DNA from 2 places in the Gottfriedia acidiceleris genome. Region 1 is predicted to be linked to the other one. Evidence: a T-box and tRNA genes for the amino acid it is inferred to sense, from the RefSeq annotation. Region 1 holds a T-box; the other holds one or more tRNA genes.
What was found. The T-box of region 1 lies ahead of leuS (leucine--tRNA ligase). A T-box ahead of a tRNA ligase gene usually reads a tRNA of that ligase, here a tRNA-Leu.
Positions count from the first base shown of each region.

Region 1 (7,040 bases):
CATAGGAGTCGAGCATCCCTCCATTCCAATCAACTTATTCATCTAAAAATGTCTGCGATAAACCCTAATCAAATAGCCTTTCCTTAGAGTAATCTAACTTTAATCAGATTGTAGATCAATTAATATTGAACATTTATTAAACTAAACAATCGAATTTGTTTTCTAAAAAAAAGCTTATAATATTTTTAACGTCTAAAAAAATCATTTCTATTGTTATTGAAATAATGAAATTGCTCAGACATACTAACATTTAAAATCATTAAAAAATCATTCAAAAAATGCTAATTTTATCATTATTAAATGTTCATTTAAAGTCCGTTTTCTCTATTGACGTCTTTATATTTCAACACTCTGAAAAAACTGTCTTAAATTAGACAGTTTTTTCTTAAGCTCTTTTTTCAATTGCTAATATAAAAGGAGGATTATTTGCTTGATTAATAAATCGATAAGTTAATACATGTGCTACGTCTTGAGGGATGTTTTGAGCAAAGTTCATTAATGCATCTTTTTCAATTTCTCCGCCTTCATGACCATGATAAATTACAACTACGATAATCCCTTCTGGAGCCATCATTTCAAGTATTTGTTCAATTGCTGAAATGGTAGACTCGGGTATAGTTACAACTGATTTATCACTACCAGGTAAATAACCAAGATTAAAAATTGCACCTTTTAATTTCTCTTGTGATGAAGCTGGGATTACTTTTTTTACTTCTGCATGACTTCTTTGGAATAGTGTAACCTGATTACTTAAATTTTCATTATTTATTCTTTCAGTCGTCTTTTCAATAGCTTGTTCTTGGATATCAAATCCGTAGACGTGTCCAGTTTCACCAACCAATTTTGCTAGAAATACTGTATCATGACCATTCCCTATTGTGGCATCAATGGTAATATCACCTTCATTAACAGTCGATTGGAGAAGCTTTCTAGCGTAAGGTAAAATACGATCTAGAATCATGTTAATTGTACTCGATTATTTGCGTATTTACCTTGCCAGCTATTTCTACGTTCAAACTCACGATCAATTGCATTCAGTACTTCCCATTTTTTTAAGCTCCACATTGGCCCAATTAATAAGTCAGGTGGACCGTCTCCAGTAATACGATGTACGATTACATCACTTGGAATAATTTCAAGCTGATCAACGACTAAGTTAATATAAGCGTCAAAATCCATGAATTCAACTAGTCCTTTTTCATATTGCTTCATCATTGCAGTTCCTTTTAATAGGTGGAGTAAGTGAATTTTAATTCCTTGAATATCAAGTTTAGCAACTTCCATAGCAGTTTCCATCATCATTTCTGGAGTTTCAAGAGGTAACCCGTTAATAATATGAGAACAAATACGGATGTTGTGCTTTCTTAATTTTTCTACGCCTTCTACGTAAGTTTTATAATCGTGTGCACGATTAATAATATTTGCAGTTTTTTCGTGAACAGTTTGTAATCCTAATTCAACCCATAAATAAGTTCGTTTATTTAAATCTGCAAGATATTCAACAACATCATCTGGTAAACAATCCGGTCTTGTTGCGATTGATAAACCTACAACGCCTTCTTGCTCTAATATTGGTTCGAACTTTTGTTTTAATACTTCTACTGGTGCGTGAGTATTTGTGTAAGCTTGGAAATAGCCTAAGTATTTTCCGTTTTGCCATTTCTCATGCATTTTATCTTTTATTTTATGAAATTGAGTTACAACATCTTCAGCTCGATCCCCTGCAAAGTCGCCCGAACCAGATGCGCTACAAAAAGTACAACCTCCAAATGCAACTGTACCATCTCTATTTGGGCAATCAAATCCAGCGTCAATTGAGACTTTAAAAACTTTTTCGCCAAATTGTTGTCTTAAATGATAATTCCATGAGTGATATCTTTTATGATCTATTGTATATGGAAAAGGATTGTTTTTTGTCATTCCTCATCCCTCCCTTAATTTAAGTCAATATTATCGATTTTATCATGCTCTAAAAAGAAAACCAAATGGAAAAACCTTTCTTATTTGTAAAGAAATAATTGTACTCTGATTGAAAGGTTCGGAAATACTATCCTTGAGGTAACCTACATATCGGATACTTCATTAAAGTCTGAAGGGGGTATTTTCTTGGGAATAACGGATCGCAATTTCGGACAAGAACAAGTACAACAAGCTAAACAAGCCTATGATTATGCAGTGCAACAATTAGAAATTGGCATGCGACAAGAGCATTTTAACGGAATCGAGTATTCTGAAGCACAGGCAGGGCTTGAGCAAGCAATTATGATGTTAGAAAAAGTAGAAAACCTTGCAAATTTAGAAAATAGAGATGAATTTAATCGTTTACGTAGACAATTAACACAGCTACAACATCAAATGATTATTACTCCGCACTAAAGGAGATTAGAATATGCAAGAATACGTTCAAGAATATGCAATCCTTGGGAGGAAACCAAAAATGGTTAAAAAGAAATCAAAAAGTAATAATCCTGAACAAACAACTAAGAATAAAACGAAAACAGAATTCTCAGGTGAACTTTCAGCAGTAGATCAAGTCAAAATGAATAACTCTAAAAAAGGTCAACCACAAAGATCAAAGCAGGGGTAAGCTTGAAAGGGAATAGGGAGTAAAGGAAAAGGAAGGTTTGCCTTCCTTTTTTCTTTTTATTTTGGTAATTTTAGGGATTATATGGTTCTTTTCTAATATATTCTAGGTTTTTTGTCCTTCTTATCTATCCCCACTTAATGCGTGCCTCTTGAAACTAGGAAGATTCTCCTCTACAATTAATGAGTTAACGAGATAAAAATAGATAAAAAGGGACAGCTTTGAGGGGAGTACGGGATGCCAAAAAAACTATGGTTTTTGTTAATCGGTATGATTTTAAATGTAACAGGTAATTCTTTTTTATGGCCATTCAATACAGTATATATCCATATTTATTTAGGAAAGTCCTTGTCTGTTGCGGGGCTTATTTTAATGTTTAATTCATTGGCCGGTGTATTTGGTAATATGCTGGGAGGCTGGCTTTTTGATAAATTTGGAGGATATAGGTCAATCCTAACTGGTATTATTATTACGTTTTTGTCGATATTAGGTTTGGTTATTAATCATTCTTGGACATATTACAGTTGTTTCTTCGTAATATTAGGGTTTGGTGTTGGTATTGTATTTCCATCAATGTACGCGATGGTTGGAGCGGCATGGCCAGAGGGTGGTCGTAAAGCTTTTAATGCAATTTATGTAGCTCAAAATCTTGGCGTTGCGATTGGTACGGCTTTAGGTGGAGTAGTTGCAGCCGCAAATATTAATTATATTTTCTCCGCTAATTTGCTATTATATATTATTTTCTTCTTAGTAGCTTTATTTGGATTTAGAGATATTGGTGAACCTAAGCAATTAAAAGAAACACATGTAGAAAAAGCAGAGAAACAAAAATTTTCATTTACTCCTTCAATGAAAGCTCTGATGATTGTTTGTGTTGCGTATGTTTTATGTTGGTTAGTCTATGTTCAATGGCAAACTACGATTGCATCAGAAATGCAAAATCTACACATTGGATTAAAAAAATATAGTCTGTTATGGACTGTAAATGGCGCGCTTATAGTCTTAGCTCAACCAATCGTATCAACCGCGATACGAAAATTTGAGTTAAGTATGAGAAAGCAAATGTTGTTTGGAATTGGATTTTTTATCGCTTCGACTATTCTTGTGAGCACTGCCGATCATTTCTCAATGTTTATGACGGGTATGATCATTTTAACGATTGGCGAAATGTTTGTATGGCCAGCAGTACCAACTATTGCAAATATGCTTGCTCCAAAAGATCGCATAGGGATGTATCAAGGGATTGTAAATAGTGCAGCAACGGTTGGAAGAATGCTTGGACCTGTTATTGGAGGGGCACTTGTTGATACATTTAATATGAGGGTATTATTTATCATATTAGTTCTCTTTTTAGTAATAAGCATGGTCTTCTCTGTGCTTTATGAAAGATTAGTAAAAAAAGTAATAAAAGCTGATCATCAAACTTTTGCTTCTTAAAAATGGGCAATGTATAATTGACCTTTTTCTTTGGTTATAATAAAATGGTATAAATTAAATCTAAATGATCGGCAATGATTGGGAATAGTAGTGAATATGAAGAGGTTTAGAGAGTTGACGGTTGGTGAAAGTCAATCCATTCTATTCATGAACTCGCCCATAAGCCACATTTGTGAACGGTTTTTACCAAGTAATAAATGTCGTGTTCCACGTTACGGAAACAAGTGAATGTATTTTTACATTAATTTGGGTGGTACCGCGGGAAATCCTCTCGTCCCTTTAGGGATGGGAGGATTTTTTTATTTGTAAACGCTAGGGCCACAGCCGAGCCATTTATACATGAAAAAAGGAGGCAATAATATGAGTTTTAATCATGGTACTATTGAACAGAAATGGCAGAAGTATTGGTTAGAAAATAAAACGTTTAAAACAACTGACGATACAAGCAAGCCGAAATTTTATGCACTTGATATGTTCCCTTATCCATCTGGAGCGGGATTACATGTGGGTCATCCAGAAGGGTACACAGCTACTGATATCCTTTCAAGAATGAAAAGAATGCAAGGCTATAATGTACTTCATCCAATGGGGTGGGATGCATTTGGTCTACCTGCAGAACAATACGCATTAGATACAGGTAATGATCCAGCTGAGTTTACTGAAAAAAATATTAATACTTTCCGTAATCAAATTCAGGCACTAGGATTTTCATATGATTGGGATCGTGAAATTAATACAACTGATCCTAATTATTACAAATGGACTCAATGGATTTTCCTAAGAATGGTTGAAAAAGGATTAGCTTATGTAGATGAAGTTCCAGTTAACTGGTGCCCAGCTCTTGGTACAGTTTTAGCTAATGAAGAAGTAATTAATGGAAAAAGTGAGCGCGGAGGACATCCGGTTGAGCGTCGTCCAATGAAGCAATGGATCTTAAAAATTACAGCTTATGCTGATCGATTATTAGAAGATCTAGAAGAATTAGATTGGCCAGAAAGCTTAAAAGAAATGCAACGTAACTGGATTGGCCGTTCTGAAGGTGCTGAAGTTTACTTTAATGTTGATGGATTCGATGAAAAAGTAACAGTATTTACAACACGTCCTGATACATTATTCGGTGCAACTTATGTAGTATTAGCTCCAGAACATGATTTAGTTAATCAAATTACAACAGCTGATCAAAAAGATGCTGTCGAAGCATACATTGATTCAGTTAAATCTAAAAGTGATTTAGAGAGAACTGATTTAGCGAAGGATAAAACAGGTGTTTTCACAGGAGCATATGCAATTAACCCTGTAAATAACGAAAAGCTTCCAATTTGGATTGCTGATTATGTACTTGCAAGCTATGGAACTGGTGCAGTTATGGCAGTACCAGGACATGATGAGCGCGATCACGAATTTGCAGTTAAATTTAAATTACCAATCGTTGAAGTTGTTGAAGGTGGAGACGTTCAAAAAGAAGCTTACGCTGGAGATGGCAAACATGTTAACTCTGATTTCTTAAACGGTTTAAATAAACAAGAAGCTCTTGATAAAATAATCGATTGGTTAGATTTTTCAAAAGCAGGTGAGAAAAAAGTTACGTATCGTCTACGCGATTGGTTATTCTCTCGTCAAAGATATTGGGGAGAGCCAATTCCAGTAATTTTCTGGGAAGATGGTACTATGACAGTTGTTCCTGATGAGGAGTTACCATTAATTCTTCCGAAAACAGAAGATATTCGTCCAAGTGGTACTGGAGAGTCACCATTAGCGAATATTTCTGAATGGGTTAATGTAGTTGATCCAGTAACAGGTAAAAAAGGAAGACGTGAAACAAATACAATGCCACAATGGGGAGGAAGCTGCTGGTATTACTTACGCTATATTGATCCAAATAATAACGAAGCAATCGCAGATTCTGAATTACTAAAGCATTGGTTACCAGTTGATGTATATATTGGAGGAGCAGAGCATGCAGTTCTTCACTTACTATACGCTCGTTTCTGGCATAAATTCCTTTATGATTTAGGTGTAGTTCCTACAAAAGAGCCATTCCAAAAGTTATTCAACCAAGGAATGATCTTAGGAGAAAATAATGAAAAAATGTCTAAGTCTAAAGGGAACGTTGTAAATCCTGATGATATCGTTGCTAGCCATGGTGCTGATACATTACGTTTATATGAAATGTTCATGGGTCCATTAGATGCATCAATCGCTTGGTCAGAAAATGGATTAGATGGTTCTCGTCGCTTCTTAGACCGAGTATGGCGTTTATTTGTTACTGATAATGAAGAGCTTTCAGATAAAATTGTAGAAGACGTTACTTCTAGCAGTCTTGAAAAAACATATCACCAAACAGTAAAGAAAGTAACAGAAGACTTTGAAGGTTTACGCTTTAACACTGCAATTTCACAAATGATGGTGTTTATTAACGAAGCATATAAAGCTGACAAATTACCAAAAGAAATGGTTGAAGGTTTTGTAAAATTAATAGCACCAGTTGCTCCTCATATCGGTGAAGAACTTTGGAGTAAGCTAGGTCATAGTGATTCAATTGCATATGCTACATGGCCAGCATACGATGAAGCTAAGCTTGTAGAAGACGAAATTGAAATTGTAGTACAAATTAATGGTAAAGTAAAAGCGAAATTACTTGTTGCAAAAGATGCTTCACGTGAGCAAATGGAGCAAATTGCATTATCAGACGATGCAGTTAAGGAACAAGTTGAAGGAAAAACTGTTCGAAAAATCATTGCTGTACCAGGTAAATTAGTAAATATCGTTGCAAACTAAATAGTTAATTCGAAAAAACCTCTTTTGAGGTTTTTTCTTTGTTCATTTCTTGTGTTTGCTTTCTTATAAACTCATCCTCCCCCTCAAGTGGGAAAGAATTAAACTTACTTTTTGCATAGAAAATAATTAGTTGTTAAGATGTTCCTATAAAGAAAGGATGAGCAATGATGAAGACAATTTCTGCAAATGAAGTTAAAGAGCGTTTAGAGTCAGGAGAAACGCTATTTTTAGTAGATGTACG
Region 1 covers NZ_CP096034.1:786,830-793,869, forward strand. The annotation lists gene MY490_RS03725 (tRNA 5-(aminomethyl)-2-thiouridylate-methyltransferase MnmM) at 386-961, opposite strand; gene MY490_RS03730 (tRNA modification radical SAM protein MnmL/YtqA) at 958-1,920, opposite strand; gene MY490_RS03735 (DUF2524 family protein) at 2,113-2,376, shown strand; gene MY490_RS03740 (glycogen biosynthesis protein GlgD) at 2,438-2,587, shown strand; gene MY490_RS03745 (MDR family MFS transporter) at 2,822-4,021, shown strand; T-box leader at 4,087-4,303, shown strand; gene leuS (leucine--tRNA ligase) at 4,382-6,799, shown strand; gene MY490_RS03755 (rhodanese-like domain-containing protein) at 6,964-7,040, shown strand, end outside.

Region 2 (7,040 bases), 1.4 Mb from region 1:
GAACTCGGCAAAATGACCCCGTAACTTCGGGAGAAGGGGTGCTCTTTTGGGTGTATGCCCGGGAGAGCCGCAGTGAAAAGGCCCAAGCGACTGTTTAGCAAAAACACAGGTCTCTGCGAAGCCGCAAGGCGAAGTATAGGGGCTGACGCCTGCCCGGTGCTGGAAGGTTAAGAGGAGGGGTTATCCCTTACGGGAGAAGCTCTGAATTGAAGCCCCAGTAAACGGCGGCCGTAACTATAACGGTCCTAAGGTAGCGAAATTCCTTGTCGGGTAAGTTCCGACCCGCACGAAAGGCGTAACGATTTGGGCACTGTCTCAACCATAGACTCGGTGAAATTATAGTACCTGTGAAGATGCAGGTTACCCGCGACAGGACGGAAAGACCCCGTGGAGCTTTACTGCAGCTTGATATTGAATTTTGGTACAGCTTGTACAGGATAGGTAGGAGCCTGAGAAGCCGGAGCGCTAGCTTCGGTGGAGGCGTCGGTGGGATACTACCCTGGCTGTATTGAAATTCTAACCTAGAGCCGTGATCCGGCTCGGAGACAGTGTCAGGTGGGCAGTTTGACTGGGGCGGTCGCCTCCTAAAGAGTAACGGAGGCGCCCAAAGGTTCCCTCAGAATGGTTGGAAATCATTCGAAGAGTGTAAAGGCATAAGGGAGCTTGACTGCGAGACCTACAAGTCGAGCAGGGACGAAAGTCGGGCTTAGTGATCCGGTGGTTCCGCATGGAAGGGCCATCGCTCAACGGATAAAAGCTACCCCGGGGATAACAGGCTTATCTCCCCCAAGAGTCCACATCGACGGGGAGGTTTGGCACCTCGATGTCGGCTCATCGCATCCTGGGGCTGTAGTCGGTCCCAAGGGTTGGGCTGTTCGCCCATTAAAGCGGTACGCGAGCTGGGTTCAGAACGTCGTGAGACAGTTCGGTCCCTATCCGTCGTGGGCGCAGGAAATTTGAGAGGAGCTGTCCTTAGTACGAGAGGACCGGGATGGACACACCGCTGGTGTACCAGTTGTTCTGCCAAGAGCATGGCTGGGTAGCTATGTGTGGAAGGGATAAGTGCTGAAAGCATCTAAGCATGAAGCCCCCCTCAAGATGAGATTTCCCATAGCGTTAAGCTAGTAAGACCCCTGAGAGACGATCAGGTTGATAGGTCAGAGGTGGAAGCGTGGTGACACGTGGAGCTGACTGATACTAATCGGTCGAGGACTTAACTAACAAGTTTGATATTGACATTATCTAGTTTTGAGGGTGCAAAAATTATTATAAAAACTTTGAAAAAGTCATTGACTTTCAAATAAGATATGATATAATAGTTATTGTCCTTAAGGAATTGAATCAAGTGATGATAGCGAAGAGGTCACACCCGTTCCCATACCGAACACGGTAGTTAAGCTCTTCAGCGTCGATGGTAGTTGGGGGTTTCCCCCTGTGAGAGTAGAACGTCGCTTGGTTTATGATTATTCCGCAGTAGCTCAGTGGTAGAGCACTCGGCTGTTAACCGAGTGGTCGTAGGTTCGAACCCTACCTGCGGAGCCATTTTGGAGAGCTGTCCGAGTGGCCGAAGGAGCACGATTGGAAATCGTGTAGGCGGGTAACCCTGTCTCAAGGGTTCAAATCCCTTGCTCTCCGCCACATGTTTTCAGCACTATTATACTGGCCCGTTGGTCAAGCGGTTAAGACACCGCCCTTTCACGGCGGTAACACGGGTTCGAGTCCCGTACGGGTCACCATTTTATTACGGAGGATTAGCTCAGCTGGGAGAGCACCTGCCTTACAAGCAGGGGGTCGGCGGTTCGAGCCCGTCATCCTCCACCATCTAATTAAGTTTAATAAATATCTCTTATTATCGAGGGGTGGAGCACGAACGAATATGCTTCGAAGAAATTACTTCAGCATACCAATCGAGCTGCTACTTGCAATAACATCCTGAGATTGGGATGGTCTTAACGAAAATACAGTTCATGGATCTATAAAAAATAGTATCCACATTATCGCGGGGTGGAGCAGTCTGGTAGCTCGTCGGGCTCATAACCCGAAGGTCGCAGGTTCAAATCCTGTCCCCGCAACCAAATGGTCCCGTGGTGTAGCGGTTAACATGCCTGCCTGTCACGCAGGAGATCGCCGGTTCGATCCCGGTCGGGACCGCCATTTAAGATGGCTCGGTAGCTCAGTCGGTAGAGCAGAGGACTGAAAATCCTCGTGTCGGCGGTTCGATTCCGTCCCGAGCCACCATCTTAAAAGTTTATAAGTAAATTAACAAACTAATATAATTAATATTAAGCCGACTTAGCTCAATTGGTAGAGCACGAATGAATAAGCTTCGTAGCGAAACATCAGCGTACTTGTCGAAAAACACCTTGAATTATCTATATGAGACAAGGACGACTTTATGAAGATTACTACACCAATACCTAAGTTTGAGTGAAATGAATTATATAAGTAACTAACTAAACAAACTAATTTAATTAATATTAAGCCGACTTAGCTCAATTGGTAGAGCAACTGACTTGTAATCAGTAGGTTGGGGGTTCAAGTCCTCTAGTCGGCACTCTTTAACCGGAGGGGTAGCGAAGTGGCTAAACGCGGCGGACTGTAAATCCGCTCCCTGTGGGTTCGGCGGTTCGAATCCGTCCCCCTCCACCATTTATAGGGGCATAGTTTAACGGTAGAATAGAGGTCTCCAAAACCTTTGGTGTGGGTTCGATTCCTACTGCCCCTGCCAAACAATACAATAATGGCGGTCGTGGCGAAGTGGTTAACGCATCGGATTGTGGTTCCGACACTCGTGGGTTCGATTCCCATCGGTCGCCCCATTTAATTATTGTAACGATTACTAAAGAGTGTAATATAATTTATAGTAAATAGAATATAGTATATAAAGTTCTTAATTAATGGGCTATAGCCAAGCGGTAAGGCAACGGATTTTGATTCCGTCATGCCCTGGTTCGAATCCAGGTAGCCCAGCCATTTATGCGGAAGTAGTTCAGTGGTAGAATACAACCTTGCCAAGGTTGGGGTCGCGGGTTCGAGCCCCGTCTTCCGCTCCAAATATGGCGGTATAGCCAAGTGGTAAGGCAGAGGTCTGCAAAACCTTTATCATCGGTTCAAATCCGGTTACCGCCTTTTAGTTTACTTCTGCCGGGGTGGTGGAATGGCAGACACACAGGACTTAAAATCCTGCGGGGGTTGACCCCGTGCCGGTTCGAGTCCGGCCCTCGGTATCATTAAACCTCTTACTTTTGTAAGAGGTTTTTAATTACAGATTTGAATGGACAATTTGTCTTTCATATATTATAATTATTTTATAACTTTTTGGCGGTGTGGTGGAATGGCAGACACGCCTGACTCAAAATCAGGTATCTTCACGGATGTGCAGGTTCAAGTCCTGTCACCGCTATATTGAAATCTGAGAAGAGGATTTTGCAGAGATGCAGAATCCTTTTTTTGTTTAGAAAGAAAAGGGTAAAGAAAAGAATAGAATAGGCTTTTACATTCTTTATCTTCAACCAGCATTTAATAATTGTCTTCATTATGTATAACGATCATCATAAAGAAAGGCAACGACTATTCGACTATCATAATGTTCGCTGCCTTTCTAAATGTGGTTATTCCACATTTAGAAATACTATTCATTACATCTTTACATACTTACGTTTTTGCTTAGCAGTAAGCCAATCAAATTGTTTTGGTTTTCTTTTATTTGCTAAAGTAACTACTAAGCCTGTTGTTGCTATTAGTAGGCTTGCAGCAGCTACTTTAATCGTAAATTGTTTTGCATCTTTTAATTTCTCATTATTGTATCGATCAAGTTCCTTAAGAGTATCTTGTGTAAAATCAATCCTGTCGTTTGTTTCTTCAATCAAACTACAGACACCTTCGAAACTTTCGACCAAAGGATTTTTTTCTTCATTTACCAAAGGATCTGTCATAGTTACTCTCCTCCTATATTTAACCTATAAAGAAGAATTCTATGGAAAAATTCATAATACCTTCATTCAAATTTCTACAAATCTTTCAATATCCACTACAATTAGTTAATTATGATGAATATTGATCTTTTTCTTACCCACGTCATCCGCTATTTTTTATCTACTATAAATATTTTCTATTCTCAACCCTTTCATAAGTCATTCTCAACCCTTTCATAAGTCATTCTATAACCCTTTCGACAAAAAATGATTTTATTCTTGAATTTATGACATATTTATGATAAATTTAATTACAAGTTCATTAAAAACCTACTAAATACATATTACATTTGTATTAGTAGTTAGCACTTATAACTTGATAACAACGCAGTGTATTGATTCATTCGAAGAACGATACATTGCGTTTTTTTATATTAAAATGTCTATTATTAAGGGCTTTTGTGACATAATTAGATAAAGAAATAATTTTCTGACTAAAATAGAAAATATAATAAGTAAATTAACAGGCAGTTAGGTGATTCTTGTGAATATAAAAGAATTTCAAAAAGAATTGATTTCATATAGTAAAGAAATTGGAATAGATAAGATTGGATTTACGACTGTTGATCCATTTTTAACATTAAAAAATCGTTTATATAGGCAGCAGGAATTAAACTATCAATCCGGTTTTGAGACAAAGGGTATTGAACGAAGAGTAGATGCCAGAAAAATTATGACAGAAGCTAATTCAATTATTGCAATTGCTCTAGCATATCCATCTAAACTAAAAAATCCTCCAAAAAGTAAAAAAGGATCTACAAGAGGAATTTTTTGTAGGGCCTCATGGGGGGAAGATTACCATGTAGTTGTAAAAAAGAAATTACTGCAGCTTGAGTCATTTATTTTATTACATTATCCAAGTGCAAAGGTTCAGTCGATGGTCGATACTGGTGAGCTAGTAGATCGAGCTGTAGCTGAACGAGCAGGTATAGGTTGGAGTGCCAAAAATTGTTCAATCATTACGCCAGAATTCGGTTCTTATGTGTATTTAGGGGAAATGATTACATCATTACCTTTTGAACCAGATTCGCCTATTGAAGAGCAGTGTGGAGAGTGTACAAAATGCCTTGAAGTTTGTCCGACAAGTGCGATTGTTTCTCCAGGTCAATTAAATGCTAAAAATTGTATTGCTTTTTTAACCCAATCAAAAGAGATGATTCCTGTTGAGTTTCGAAAAGAGCTGGGAAATCGTATATATGGTTGCGATACATGTCAAACAGTTTGTCCTAAAAATAAAGGAATTAATTTTACTCATCATACTGAAATGGAACCAGATCCAGAAACCGTAAAACCTTTATTACGCTCTGTTTTAAAGGTAAGTAACAGAGAGTTTAAAACTCAGTTTGGCCAAATGTCTGGGTCATGGAGAGGAAAGAATCCTATTCAGCGAAATGCCATCATTGCTTTAGCACATTTTAAAGATGAATCGGCATTAGATGATTTAAAGGAATTAGCGAAAAAAGATGCAAGACCGGTAATTAGAGGTACAGCTATTTGGGCTATTTTTGAGATTGAAGGTAAGAACAGTACACCATTTATTGAAAGTTGTTTGCAAAAAGAGCAAGACGAGATTGTATTAAAAGAAATTAATGCCGTTCTATCAAAGTAATCAATATTGAGTGGTATAATCTCTTATTTTTCAACATCGTATAGAATAAGAATAGATGTTGAAAAGGGGGATTATCTTGTTTAATCGTGAACTTTTAGAGCGTTATTTAAAAGAACGATTACAACTTTATTTTGGTGAAGGACATCGAAGTCATCCTATTCAAGAAAAAGAATATCAGGCAATCAAGCGTAAAGTTGAATTATATAATAAGCGTAATATCTCATTAGTGAAAGTATATGGAAATCTTGAAGTAAACAATATTTGGACTGAACAGGAAGCAACTTATATAAATTATACATTCCATACGCGATATTTTTTAAAGCAAACTGATTTATATTTTGAAGAGGATCAGCATGAAAGACAGATCGCGATTGAAAATGGTGTGATTTTATATGACATACCATTCCCAATCGATAATCAAGTTGAAAATTTTGAACTCGAGGTAGATGATTTAGTTGAAAATGAATTTTTAGATCGAAACAACAGATATAATCGTTTTAATGCTGTTAAATATGCTGAAACCTGGTGGGATGGCCATAATAAAGAATATCCATTGTATGCAAATGATTGTACTAATTTTATATCTCAATGTTTAAGGGCTGGAGGTATTCGAATGGTTGGAATGCCAAAACCCGGGACAGGGTGGTGGTATAAAAATCATTCGAATAGTAGTTATAGCTGGAGAGTTGCTCACGCATTAAGACGATTTTTACCTGCTTCTAAAACTGGAATTAAAGCAGAAGAGGTGCCTTCTCCAAAAGATCTTACATTGGGGGATATTATCGTATATGATTTTGAAGGTGATGGAGTATGGAATCATTGTACGATCGTTGTTGCTAAGGATGAAAATGGTGAACCGTTAGTGAATGCACATACTGTAAATAGCCGTAAAAGATATTGGTCATACTATGATTCTTCTGCTTTTACGGAGAATATTAAGTATAAGTTTTTTCACTTCGTTGATGACTTTTCTAACCCTTCAATGGAATAATACCTTATTCATTACGAATTTGGTATAATATTAAGCATTGAAACAATATAGAGGTGAAAAAGATGGGAATACACGTTGTATTATATCAACCACAAATTCCAGCAAATACAGGAAATATTGCACGTACTTGTGCAGGAACAGATACAAGTTTACATTTAATCCGTCCATTAGGTTTTTCAACTGATGATAAAATGTTAAAAAGAGCTGGTCTTGATTATTGGGAGCATGTTGACATACATTATCATGATTCTTTGGACGATTTATTTGATAAATATAAAGATGGGAAATTTTACTTTATAACTAAATTTGGAGAAAAAACATATTCAAACTTTGATTATACAAATTTAGATGAAGAGATTTTCTTTGTATTTGGTAGAGAAACAACAGGGCTTCCAAAAGAGTTGATTGAAAAAAACATGGAAACTTGTTTACGTATACCAATGACAGATCATATTAGATCTCTAAA
Region 2 covers NZ_CP096034.1:4,050,779-4,057,818, reverse strand. The annotation lists rRNA gene MY490_RS19225 (23S ribosomal RNA) at 1-1,221, shown strand, start outside; rRNA gene rrf (5S ribosomal RNA) at 1,342-1,457, shown strand; tRNA gene MY490_RS19215 (tRNA-Asn) at 1,468-1,542, shown strand; tRNA gene MY490_RS19210 (tRNA-Ser) at 1,547-1,638, shown strand; tRNA gene MY490_RS19205 (tRNA-Glu) at 1,662-1,736, shown strand; tRNA gene MY490_RS19200 (tRNA-Val) at 1,746-1,821, shown strand; tRNA gene MY490_RS19195 (tRNA-Met) at 1,999-2,075, shown strand; tRNA gene MY490_RS19190 (tRNA-Asp) at 2,079-2,154, shown strand; tRNA gene MY490_RS19185 (tRNA-Phe) at 2,163-2,238, shown strand; tRNA gene MY490_RS19180 (tRNA-Thr) at 2,482-2,554, shown strand; tRNA gene MY490_RS19175 (tRNA-Tyr) at 2,565-2,649, shown strand; tRNA gene MY490_RS19170 (tRNA-Trp) at 2,655-2,728, shown strand; tRNA gene MY490_RS19165 (tRNA-His) at 2,744-2,819, shown strand; tRNA gene MY490_RS19160 (tRNA-Gln) at 2,899-2,973, shown strand; tRNA gene MY490_RS19155 (tRNA-Gly) at 2,979-3,053, shown strand; tRNA gene MY490_RS19150 (tRNA-Cys) at 3,059-3,129, shown strand; tRNA gene MY490_RS19145 (tRNA-Leu) at 3,144-3,227, shown strand; tRNA gene MY490_RS19140 (tRNA-Leu) at 3,321-3,403, shown strand; gene MY490_RS19135 (hypothetical protein) at 3,639-3,935, opposite strand; gene queG (tRNA epoxyqueuosine(34) reductase QueG) at 4,459-5,583, shown strand; gene MY490_RS19125 (amidase domain-containing protein) at 5,660-6,574, shown strand; gene trmL (tRNA (uridine(34)/cytosine(34)/5-carboxymethylaminomethyluridine(34)-2'-O)-methyltransferase TrmL) at 6,637-7,040, shown strand, end outside.
Region 2: it encodes a tRNA-Leu, which carries the amino acid that the T-box ahead of leuS (leucine--tRNA ligase) is inferred to sense. The anticodon was not compared.